4 regions of the Pantoea nemavictus genome follow, and region 2 is predicted to be linked to each of the others. Evidence: predicted binding sites of a transcription regulator. Region 2 holds the regulator's gene; each other region holds the start of a gene.
The links. Region 2 encodes Fur, which represses iron uptake genes when iron is present. Its sites were predicted from a motif close to ATAATAATGAGAACNACTATCAA; they were not measured.
Positions count from the first base shown of each region.

Region 1: a site for Fur is predicted at 1,650-1,672, ahead of WH298_RS05875 (TonB-dependent receptor domain-containing protein). Genes of this name have one in related genera too.
Region 3: a site for Fur is predicted at 2,031-2,053, ahead of fes (enterochelin esterase). Genes of this name have one in related genera too.
Region 4: a site for Fur is predicted at 1,964-1,986, ahead of WH298_RS17630 (TonB-dependent siderophore receptor). Genes of this name have one in related genera too.

Region 1 covers NZ_JBBGZW010000001.1:1,299,746-1,302,906, reverse strand. Annotated here, with positions in the region: gene WH298_RS05890 (siderophore-interacting protein) at 1-584, shown strand, start outside; gene WH298_RS05885 (PadR family transcriptional regulator) at 675-1,214, shown strand; gene WH298_RS05880 (Rdx family protein) at 1,284-1,571, opposite strand; gene WH298_RS05875 (TonB-dependent receptor domain-containing protein) at 1,802-3,161, shown strand, end outside.
Region 2 covers NZ_JBBGZW010000001.1:3,360,999-3,364,159, reverse strand. Annotated here, with positions in the region: gene ybfE (LexA regulated protein) at 1-266, shown strand, start outside; gene fldA (flavodoxin FldA) at 404-934, shown strand; gene fur (ferric iron uptake transcriptional regulator) at 1,289-1,738, shown strand; gene WH298_RS15400 (hypothetical protein) at 1,799-2,194, opposite strand; gene glnS (glutamine--tRNA ligase) at 2,429-3,161, opposite strand, start outside.
Region 3 covers NZ_JBBGZW010000001.1:2,688,020-2,691,180, forward strand. Annotated here, with positions in the region: gene WH298_RS12255 (enterobactin synthase subunit F) at 1-766, opposite strand, end outside; gene fes (enterochelin esterase) at 751-1,980, opposite strand; gene WH298_RS12265 (TonB-dependent siderophore receptor) at 2,238-3,161, shown strand, end outside.
Region 4 covers NZ_JBBGZW010000001.1:3,823,323-3,826,483, forward strand. Annotated here, with positions in the region: gene WH298_RS17630 (TonB-dependent siderophore receptor) at 1-1,949, opposite strand, end outside; gene treA (alpha,alpha-trehalase TreA) at 2,211-3,161, opposite strand, start outside.

The DNA of each region.
Region 1 (3,161 bases), 2.1 Mb from region 2:
CGCTGGCACTGCCACAAATGACGGATGACGGCATTGTCTGGCCGGGCGGCGTACGTCCTGCCGCGCGTGATTACACGCCGCTGGAGTTCAACGGCGTTGATTCACTGACCATCGATTTCTACCTGCACGATGGCGGCGTGGCCAGTAGCTGGGCCAATGACGCTAAGCCGGGCGACCAAATTGCCATGGGCGGCCCGCGCGGTTCGCTTATCGTACCCGCTGATTATGCCTGTCAGATTTACGTCTGCGACGAGACCGGTCTGCCGGCCTTTAAGCGCCGTTATGCTGAGATGCAGGCACAGCAGATTCATCTGCTGGCGTATGCGGATGAAGCGACAGGGCGCGATTATCTGGGGGATTTACCCAATGTGCAGGTGACCTGGCTCGGCAGCGGCACCATGCAGGCCGCTAACCTTGCCGCCATCACCGCGCAGCTGGATAACATTGCCTTGCCCGCCGATGATTACTTCATCTGGCTGACGGGTGAGGGCGAAGCGGTGAAACAGCTCAGCGATTACTTTACCCAGGGACGCGGTGCACACACCGATTACGTGCGCGCTGTGGCCTACTGGCATCAGAAATAACCGACACTTCCCCGCGCGCTGCCGCCTGTGTTGAATTTTGCCAGGTGGCAGACTACTATCAACCTCCCCAAATTGACGCTCAGGAAGGCAATGAAACAGCAGCGGGATTTTCCATGGCAGTCCGACCACGCACCGCGTGCCATCTGTGCAGGCGCACGTAAAAAGCGCCGGGAGCGAATGCTGGATGCCAGCGATATCCGCCTGTTAATGCTGCACTTTCTGGCGAACAGCTCTGCGCACGGCTATGAGCTGATCAAATCAGTCGAAGAGCTCTCCAAGGGGGAATACTCCCCCAGTCCCGGCATTATTTATCCCAACCTGACGCTGCTTGAAGAGATGGATGCGATTCGCGTGGTGGATGCGCAGGCATCACGTAAAGCCTATGCGCTGAATGACAGCGGCGCGGCGCTGCTGGCGGATAATCGTGACAATGTGGAGGCGATTATCGAGCGCTTAACTTCGCTGGCGATTCTGGTGAATAACCGCAGCATTCCGCAGGTTGAGCAGGCGATTCATTTGATCAAGCACACCTTGAATCATCGTCTGGCGCAGGAAGATATTTCGCCAGAGGCGCTGGAGATGGTGATTAACGCGCTGCACGAAGCGGCGGAGAAAATCGCCAGGAGTTAGGTGGTTGCCAGTTCCACCCGTAGGGTCGCCATTTATGGCGACCGTTCCGATAACCGTACGGAGAGCAGATCAGCTCTTCTTCTTGTCCACATGCCCCAATGCGCGATCCGGCCAGCAAACATCGCGCACGCGCTGCTTCAACGCGGCCGCATCCGGGAATCCGCCTTCCTGCTTACGCTCCCAAATCACCAGCCCATCAATCTGAATCTCAAACACGCCGCCGGTGCCTGGCTTAAGCGTTACCGCACTCAAATCCTCGGCAAAGGTATGCAGTAACTCCTGCGCCATCCACGCAGAACGTAGCAGCCAGTTGCATTGAGTACAGTAGTGAATGGTGATGGCAGGTTTCTGAGTCATAGGTGTCTCTGCTTAATTATTGATAATAAACAAGTTAACAAATTGTGCGCTCTAAGATACATCTTAATGTAAATGCTATTGATAATGATTACCACTTGCATTACATTTCTGTCGCAATCATTTATTACATAAAATAAGTCCGCAACTTTTTACGGTCTTTGCTTCAAAGTCCGTACTTTCTGGTAGCAAGCAAGTGAGCGAATACTAACAATTAACCAGGTATTTCGCGCATGTCTTCACTCTTTCAGGGATTAAACCAGCAGCGTCTTTTCAAAGTTGCCATCTTATCTTCGGCTATTCATGCCGCTTGCAGCTTTGCCGCCAGCGATAACGCCAGCAATGAGCCGGTACTCACCGTCACCGCGCCGAAGCAGCAGGCCGGCAATAAAACCACCATCACCGCGCAAGAGCTGCAAAAACGTGGCGCCAATGATTTCGGTTCGATCATGCGGTATGAACCGCTGATCAGCGCGACCGGCTCCAGCGGTGGTTCATCTGCCGGTAAAAGTGGCTTCGACCGCGCGGGTTACACCGGTTACAACATTCGTGGCCTGGAGAGTAACCGCGTCGGCATGGATATCGACGGCATTCCGATTCCGGATGCCACCGGACGTCCTTACGTCAGCCGCACCGGCAATAATACCTTTGGTATCGGCCGCGATTACATCGACCCTTATATGTTCGGCAGCGTCGACATTGAGAAGGGCGCTACTGCGGTGGATCAGCCGAATACGTCGATCGGCGGCAACGTCTCGTTCCACAACAAAACCGCCGATGATTACCTCAGCAGCGATAAAAATACCTACTTTGGCTATCAGAGCGGTTACGACTCATCGAACCGAAGCTGGCACAACGGTATCACCGCTGCCGTAGGCGATGATGAGCTGCGCGGCCTGTTTGTTTACAGCCGTCGTGATGGTCAGGAAACCGAGAACAACAGCGGCGTCAAAGAGGCTTATCCGGCCAACTGGCACTCCGATGCCTTTATGACGTCGGGCATCTGGCAGCCGAACGATCAGCACAAGCTGAGTGCCACCTTCGATTACTATCACAAAACCAATCACAGCCACTACGATACCTGGGACACCAGCGGCAACACCGTGTGGGGCACCGCGCAGCAGCAAAGTGATACGCGCCGCTGGGGCATCAATCTGGCGGATGAGTGGACGCCGTACAACGATTTCATCGACACGCTGACCACGCGCCTGTACTGGCAGCAAACCCAGGCGCATGACAATACCTGGCTGCCGACCAGCGCCAGCCAGTACGGCTTTGTTTATTCTGATTTCAACGTTGATACCTACGGTTTCGATACGCGCGGCACCAAAACGCTGGGGCGCCATGAGCTGAGTGCCGGGATTAACACGCGTCTGGATAACAGCGAGCGCCCGTTCCGTCAGGCGCCGACGCCGAGCACCTTCAGCGCCATTACCCAGCCGCAGTCAGACAGCCGCACGTTTGCCGTGGCCGGTTATCTGCAGGATAAGATCAACTTCGATCTTGATAGCCACAACTTCGCGATCATTCCCGGCGTACGCGTGATGTATCAAAGCACTAAACCGAAGGATCTGGGCGATCTTACCAATGGCA
Region 2 (3,161 bases):
AACAGACAGACCGCACTACGCTTGATCTCTTTGCAGACGAGCGGCGTCCTGGTCGCCCGAAAACCAGCCCGCTGACGCGTGATGAACAATTACGCATCAACAAACGTAATCAGCTCAAGCGCGATAAAGTGCGTGGGCTGCGTCGTGTCGAGCTGAAGATGTCCAGCGAGGCGGTTGACGCGCTCAGCACGCTGGCCGACCAGCAAAACATCAGTCGCAGCGAATTGATTGAACAAATGCTGCTGGCACAGCTCAAACTGTCGTAACGCGCGAAGACCGCACGCTGGAACACAAAGTCACGGCTTTACAAGTTCCGCACTTTTTACCGGTCTGCTATTATTCGCATTACTGTGCAGTCAACTGACTTACTTTCACAATCAGGATCTAAGAGGTTACCTAACCCATGGCAATCGTAGGCATTTTCTTCGGCAGCGATACCGGCAACACTGAAAACATTGCAAAAATGATCCAGAAACAACTGGGTAAAGATGTCGCCGAAGTGCATGACATTGCTAAGAGCACCAAAGAAGATCTCGATGCGTTCGATATCCTGCTGCTGGGCATTCCAACCTGGTATTATGGTGAAGCGCAGTGTGACTGGGATGATTTCTTCCCGACGCTGGAAGAGATTGATTTCAATGGCAAGCTGGTAGCGCTGTTTGGTTGTGGCGATCAGGAAGATTACGCCGAATACTTCTGCGACGCGATGGGCACCATCCGCGACATCATTGAGCCGAATGGTGCAGTCATCGTCGGCCACTGGCCAACCGAAGGCTACCATTTTGAAGCATCTAAAGGTTTGGCCGATGATAAACACTTCCTCGGTCTGGCGATTGACGAAGACCGTCAACCCGAACTGACCAATGAGCGCGTTGAAACCTGGGTGAAGCAGATCTTCGATGAACTGCAGCTGAAAGAGATTATTGAAGCGTAATCCCCTGCTCTGCCCGATGTGCGCGCAAGTTCACATCGGGCAACGGAATTTCCTATAAAAATAATAGCTACGGTTTTTTAACTTTTCCCCGCAAATCTGTAGAATACCCGCAATGGTCATCCGCTTATTCCTCTGGCATTAGAATGAGGCTGAGTGAAATGGAATCCAAAACCCAAGCGTCTTGAAGGCGTTAGTGACATTATCCTTACTGCTTTTGGTGATTAAGGACGTTGCCTTGGTTTTCATTTCACTGCTTGAGTTCTATAATGAGACGCAAATGAGAATGCGCGTTGACCTAAACATTCAAGGCCCCTGCGCCGCAAGTGACTAGCAAAGTAACAGGACAATATCCGCATGACTGACAACAACTCCGCATTGAAGAAGGCTGGCCTGAAAGTCACGCTCCCCAGACTGAAAATTCTGGAAGTGCTTCAGGGACCCGGACCCGAGTCCCATCACGTCAGTGCGGAGGATTTGTATAAGCGCCTGATCGATATGGGCGAAGAGATTGGTCTGGCAACGGTATATCGCGTTCTTAACCAGTTTGACGACGCGGGCATCGTTACCCGTCATAATTTTGAAGGCGGTAAATCTGTCTTTGAACTGACCCAGCAACATCACCACGATCACCTGATTTGCCTCGATTGCGGCAAGGTTATCGAATTTAGCGATGAATCAATTGAAACGCGTCAGCGTGAAATTGCCACTCGCCATGGTATCAAACTCAGTAACCACAGCCTGTACTTGTACGGTCACTGTGCTCTGGGAGACTGCCGCGAAGACGACACGCTCCACGATAAGTAATTGAGTGTGCTATGCAGTATAAAAAAACCGGCGCTTGAGCCGGTTTTTTTATACCTGAAATCAGGCAACGATGGTTTCTTGCAGGTAACGCCAGCGCGGAATGCTGGTGCTGCAATCGAGAACCGCCAGTGAAATGCGGCTCTGATTGATGCCATTCATCATTTGTAATTCACGATATTGAATCGTCACCTCTTCGCTTTGCTGCGAGATAATGGCGTGCTCACTGGTCGCAATACGCATGCCTTCGCGTTGCCCATTCAATTGGCGAAACAGCGTTTCCATCTCATTAAGATCCAACTGTTTACCTTGCGGTGTCACCATTTTAAATTCGGGATGAAAGTGCGATAAAAACAGATCAATGCTGTCATCACTGCCTTCAACCTGATTGAAAATACGTTCGATAAGCTGATGTAATACAACCACACTGTGCTTGGCTTCCAGGGCAAGACTTGTCATTTTTTATCCTTTGATAACCCGCGGAGCAACGTTTGAGTGCGCATAGCCTACCTGAAAAAAAGTTTTTCACACTGGCAAATGGTTTAATTTTGCTAAAGTCAGAATAGTCGTAAATGAGGAATTAATCGCATCAACAGGAAGGCAGCATAAAAGATTGCAGGTGGCCAAATAGAGGCAATAAAAAAGGGCGATTGCTCGCCCTTTCATGATCTTATCGTGTTAGCGACAAAATAATTAATCGCCGATTTTCGCCCAGGTATCGCGCAATCCAACGGTGCGGTTAAACACCAATTTTGACGGCTGCGAATAAACGCTATCAGCACAGAAGTAGCCTTCACGTTCGAACTGATACGGTGCCATTGAATCGGCCTCGCGCAGACCAGGCTCAACGAAGCCCTGTTTAGTTTCGAGTGAGTTCGGGTTAATGGTGGTGAGGAAATCCTCAGCCGCGCCCGGATTTGGCACACTAAACAGACGATCATACAGGCGGAATTCCGCCGGCAACGCGTGAATTGCAGAAACCCAATGGATAACGCCTTTCACTTTACGCCCATCAGCAGGATCTTTGCTCAGCGTATCAACATCGCAAGTACAGTAGATACAGGTGATATTGCCTTCATCATCCTTCGCTACACGTTCAGCACGGATCACGTAAGCATTACGCAGACGCACTTCTTTACCCAGCACCAGACGCTTGTATTGTTTATTGGCTTCTTCGCGGAAGTCAGCGCGATCGATCCACACTTCACGGCTGAATGGCACTTCACGCGTACCCATCTCCGGTTTGTTAGGATGATTTGGCATGGTGATGATCTCTTCGTGACCCGCTGGCAGATTTTCAATCACCACCTTCAGGGGATCCATCACGGCCATCGCACGCGGCGCGTTTTCATTGAGATCGTCACGAATGCACGACTCCAGTGAAGCCATTTCTACGATATTGTCCTGCTTAGTAACGCCAATGCGG
Region 3 (3,161 bases), 670 kb from region 2:
ATTGCGGGTGCTGCTGCACCAGCGTTTGAAAGGTGCTGCGATCCAGCGTCACGCTGTGGCGAAGTAGATCGGTGCTGGCGGTTTGTCCGGCAAGCGGTAGCGGCGAGAGCGACGCCGGTGACGGCAGCGCCGCCCCTTTTTCGCGCCAGAACTGGCTGTCACGCGTGAACGAGGAGGATTCGCGATAGCGCTGATACTCTTCAACCACCTCGCTAAACGGGATAAACGGCGTCGGTTCGGCCGACTGCTGGTGCACTGCGGCACTGTAGAGGTTAGCGATGCGGCGCGTTAGTGCGGTAAAGCTGAAGCCATCCACCACTAAATGGTGATAGCGCTGATACCAGAACCAATGCTGCTCGCCGAGGCGGAACAGGCAGTGATGCCACAGTTTTGCGCCGCTCAGCACGCGCAGATCGCTGTTCATATCTTCGCGCATTAGCACGCGTGCTGTGGCGACGGCATCGGCCTCGCCGCGCAGATCGATAATCTGCGGCGGACTAAATTGTTGTGGCTGGAGCCACTGCAACGCTTCGCCTTCCACTTCGCCGAAGGCCATGTTTAGCGTATCGGCTTCCTGCATGCCCGCGACAATTGACTGGGCGAGTAAGGCGCTATCAATGTCACCGCGCAGCTCGACAAAGTGCGCTACCGCGTAAGCGTTGCGGTGCGGGGACAGCTGATCGGCAATCCAGATACCGGGCTGTGCCGCGACTAACGGCAGGGTTTGTTGGTCAATCATAGATTTATTCATCAGGGATTCGGACATGGATGCTCCGGTTGATTCAACAGGGCTTGTAAGCCACTCAGCAGGCCACCGCGCCAACAGAGCGCGTCATGCCCGCCTTCCACCGGCTGGTAATGCACCTGATAACCGGCAGCGTGCAGTTGCTGCTGTAACTGTTGATTAGCTTGCAAAATTAAGCCTTCGCGCTTGCCCGCTTCCAGCCAGAAGCGCAGCGGCTGGCGTGGTGTAAGGCCACTCTCCAGCGCCTGTAGCAGCCAACCGTGCGGATTGCCGCGTTCCGGCCACCAGAAGGAGCCGGAGAGGCTGAGCGCATTGCCAAAGGTTTCCGGCCAGTGCAGCGCGGCATAAACCGAGGCGAGGCCGCCAAAACTTTGCCCGGCGACGATGGTGCTATTGGCCTGCTGGCGATAGGGCACTGACTGGGCAATCTGCGGTAGGAGTTCTTGCTGGAGAGCTTGCCAAAACTGCGCATTGCACGGCAGCTCGCGGCTGCGGTGGTCGCGGTCGATGATATCGATAAACAGATATACCGCAGGCGGCAAGGTGCCGGCATCGGTAAGCTGCTGCAGCGGCCCGGCAATCGGCATGTTGTGCGCCCAGAATTGCCCATCCAGCAGGATCGCCAGCGGACGCTGCGCGGGATTGGCGTCGCCGGTGGTGTAAATCCATACCTTGCGGCTGTTGCCCAATATTGCGCTGTGCCATTGCTGCTGCTGCAGCTCCACGGCTGGCGCCGTGCCCTTATCTACCGCTTGCCATACCTGCTGATTCGGGGCCTGCGGCAGATGCAGCGGTGAGACACTCATGCCACGTCCGCCAGACCAGCCGCGTAAATAATTCAGCGGATCGGCCTGTGCAGTGGGGAATTTATCGCGCCACCAGTTGCGCAGCGAAGACATGTCGGCTTCACCAGAAAAGTCGGTGGCCTGTTCATCGGGTATTAAACAGTAGCTGCCGCGCCAGTTAGCCGGTAGCGAAGTCTGCCAGTACCAGACGTTAGTGCCCGTCACGCGCATCAGCGACTGTGGTGGGCGGCGCTGGTGGTGATCGGTGACGCCGGTAATGTTGATCCATACGCGCTGGGTCGACGATTGTGTTTCATCACCTTGCGGGTCGCGCCAGAAGAAGGTGACCTGACATTGGCCATCGTCTGCTAACTCAATACGGGGAATCCCCTGGGATTGTTGCGCCTGCCACCAGGCTGCACTGCCGGTTACATCATTTCGCCAGGTCATAGGGCTGCCAGTCGGTGTTTACGCGGAGATTTACATAAGCTTGATGAATAATACTATTGATAATAATTTGCATTTGCAATAGGGTGACTGCGCTCAAAAATGAGCACGCTCGTTCCGCCTGATGCTTACCGTTCGGTAAGGTTGCGCTACGGATGGTTTGAAGGGTCTGGAACTGGGCGCGATAGGAACAGGGATCTTCTCACCGGCTCGCCAGTCAGCATGCAACGGCTTTTGCTGGCCATCCAGGAACGTATAAAATGAAAAATTACTCGCGGTTATCATTAGCTATTCTTCTTGAATTGGGGCTCAGCGCCTCACTGTTCTCCAGCGGCGCCTGGGCAGCAGAGACTTCCTCCAGCAAAACCTCAGCGAGCACCACTGACGCACAATCGATGGACGGCGGCACCTTAATGGTTACCGCGCAGCAGCAGAACCTGCAGGCGCCGGGCGTCTCAACCATCACCGCCGACGAAATCAAAAAGCATCCGCCCGCGCGCGATGTATCAGAAATTATCCGTACCATGCCAGGCGTGAACCTGACCGGTAACTCCACCAGCGGCCAGCGCGGCAACAATCGCCAGATCGATATTCGTGGCATGGGCCCAGAAAATACCCTGATCATGGTGGATGGCATGCCGATCACCAGCCGCAACTCGGTGCGCCTTGGCTGGCGTGGCGAGCGTGATACGCGCGGTGATACTAACTGGGTGCCGCCGGAGATGATCGACCATATCGACGTGATTCGTGGACCTGCAGCGGTACGTTACGGTAACGGTGCAGCGGGCGGCGTGGTGAATATCATCACCAAAAAACAGACCGATCAGCAGTGGCACGGTTCATGGAACACCTATTACAACGTGCCAGAACACAAAGCCGAAGGCGCCACTAAACGCACCAACTTCAGCCTGGAAGGACCGCTGGGCGATGATTTCAACTTCCGTTTGTACGGCGGTTTAGCCAAAACGCAGGCCGATGCCTATGACATCAATGAAGGTCATGCGGCGGCGCGTACCGGTAGCTATGCCGGCAGTTATCCATCGGGCCGCGAAGGCTCGGTGAATAAAGATATTAATGCATTACTGAGCTGGGCATTTGCGCCGATGCAAACGCTGGAGCTACAGGCCGGCTTCAGCCGTCAGGGCAACCTTTATGCCGGCGATACGCAGAACACTAACACCAGC
Region 4 (3,161 bases), 460 kb from region 2:
CCAAGATCCGCACGTACCGACGCATCGAACAGCGTCACCGATGGCAAACGCGTGGTGTTTTCGTTATCCGCCCACTGTTTCCCGATATAGCGCACGCCAGCCCCGGCACTCAAACCGTAATCAAACTGATAGTGACCCCACAACGATGCCATGCTGTTTGGCGTCACGTAAGGTGTATGGCCATCGTTGCCGTCTACGGAGTCTTTGAAGCGCAGATGATTCAGCGTGTAACCCGCGATGGTGCTGAAACGCGAGGTAAGCTGATTACGTGCTTCCAGCTCAATACCCTGTGAATGCACTTTGCCCGATGGCGTGTAAGTACCGTCCTGCACGTTACGGTTGGCGACATCATCCTGGGTTAAATCGTATAGGGCGATGGTGTACATATCGCGCGTGCCGACCGGCTGATATTTCACGCCCGCTTCGTACTGCTCGGAGGTGGTCGGTTTCAGCTGATTGCCATCAGGATCGGTCAATGAGGCGGGGGTAATCGCCTGGCTCCAGCTGACGTAAGGCGATACGCCATTGTCGAAGGCGTACAGCAGCGCAGCACGGCCGCTGATGTGATCGTCCTGACGACGGCTGTTGCCATTTTCTGACACGATGCGGTCGTAGCGGCCCGAGAGATCCAGATGCCAGCGATCGAGCTGCAACTCATCCTGCAGATACAGGCCGGTCTGATAATAGCGACGCGTTTGCGCTGTCCAGGCAAAATCTGGCATCGCGCCGACGGCTTCACCGGTCCACGGGTTCAGCGCACTCGCTGCGCCGCTAGAATCGCTGATGTCGTTTTTATAACGATGGTATTCGGCACCCAGCGTCACGCGATGTTGGAGCGCGCCGGTGGCAAAATCGGCCTGCAGCTGGTTATCGTTGGCCCAGGCGTTGAGTGATGAACGCTCGCCGGAGAAGTAGCGATTCAGCAAGTCTGGATTGGTGGCATTCCAGCCAATCTGATACACCTGATCGAGCTCGGTATTAGAGTGACTGTAGCTGCCGGTAGAGTGCACTGACCACACATCGTTGAAGCGGTGTGAAAAATCATAGCTGTAGATCTGTTCGTGGCGCTTGAACTGATCGAGCGCGCTGTCGCCTTCGTAGAAGCTATCGCTTAACTTACGACCATTATGACTGTAAAGCGTGCCTTCTGCGGGTACCGAACCGTGATAGCCGCCAGACGGATCTTTCTGCAGATAGGCGCGCAGCACTAAATTGGTGTCTTCACTTGGCTGCCACATCAGCTGCGGTGAAATCGCATACTTCTCTTCACGGGTGTGATCGTATTGGGTATCGCTGTTGCGCGTGATGCCGGTTACACGGAATGCCCACTGATCATTGATGGCGTTGGTGTAATCAAACGCGGCGCTGTTAGTGGCATTCGTGCCAGTAGACAGGCGGAAATGGCCCTCTTCAGCAAACTGCGGACGCTTACTGACCATATTCACCAATCCGCCCGGCACGGTTTGGCCATACAACGCAGAAGAGGGGCCTTTAATCACATCGATGCGATCGAGGAACCAGTTATCCACCTGCAGAATGTTGAAGCTGCCGCCGTCACTCATCACGCGCAGTCCATCAAGGAAGGTGTTATCGACATCACCGCCGTGGAAGCCGCGCAGGGCGATGGTGTCATAACGCGTGGCGGCACCGCCAAAGTTGGTAAACACGCCCGGCGTATAACCCAGTGCCTGATTGAGATCCTGCGCACCCTGATCTTGCATTTGCTGACGCGTTACCACCGAGATGGATTGTGGGGTGGTAATCAGCGGTTGATCGGTTTTACTGGCACCGCTGCTGCGCGTGGCGAGATAACCTTGCGTCGGTGAAGTGGCGCTCTCCTGCGGCTGAGCGGTAACGACAATCGACTCTTCCGCAAAGCTCGCAGCGGGTAGAGCCAGCGCAAGCGCACACAGCACGCGGCCACGTTTAAGGGTAAACAGCGAGGTCATGAGGGTTCCTGTTGTTATTAATGGGAATGGCTATCGATATCAGATTGAGAATTATTATCTTTTAATGCGGGTGTTTCAAGGTGTGAATTTGTTGTAAGAGGGTTGTGAGGAAAATGCACAGATGACGCATACAAGCCGTAGCGGCGCGATTTATCGCGCATAATAATGGCGGAATTATGCCCATCCAGAGGATGCGCAATAAATTACGCCGCGACGGAATGTGCGGTTGCCGGGCCTGTTCGCCCGGCATGAGGGATAGGATTACTTCGCGGAAGTCAACGCAGGCATATCAGGAATATCACCGGCGCTGTTACAGGTTTTGTCTTTCGGGCAGTATTTGTCGAGCAATTTCAGCGTCACGCCATTGGTCCAGCCGAAACCGTCCTGCAGCGGATATTCACCGCCGCCACCGCCGCCCAGCTGCGCGCCTTCCACCACATATTTCTCAACCAGTTTGTGCTCCTTGTCGTAGGTTGCCTGCACGTTTTGCAGGAAGCGCTGACCAATCTGCTGCGCCAGCTTCGGCTGGTTGTAATGCTCCAGACCTTCTACCGCCACCCACTGCAGCGGGGCCCAGCCGTTTGGCGCATCCCATTGCTGGCCGTTGTTTACGGTGGTGGTAACCAATCCGCCGGGTTTCAGCAACTGTTTCTCCACCGCTTTAGCGGTGCGATCTGCTTGTTTATCGCTCGCTACCTGCATATAGAGCGGGAACAGCGTGGCTGCCGTAAGCTGAGGATGTACCTGCTTTTTCTGGAAGTCGTAATCGGCGTACCAGCCTTGTTTGTCGTTCCACAGATAACGATTGATCGCTGCCTGACGTTTTTCGGCATCCGCAGCAAACGTTTTGGCCTTGTCATCCTGCTTGTCCAGTTTGGACGCTTTCGACAATGTCTGTTCGAGGTGGAACAGCAGGCTGTTGAGATCGACCGGCGCTAACTGCGTGGTGCGGATCGAGGCCAGATTATGGGCATCAGTAAACCAGCGCGAACTGAAATCCCAGCCTGACGCCGCGCCCGCACGCAGATCGCGATACACCTGCTGCTTATTGCGCTCCGGCGCTTTGTTCGCCGTGTTGACATCATCCAGCCAGGATTCGGTACGTGGTGCGTCGCGATCGTCCCAGTAGCGGTTGAGCAGCGTGCCGTCGCTCAGTTTAATCACCCGTTTGCTGGCCTGACCGGCGGCGACTTTATCGCTGTCCGCCATCCA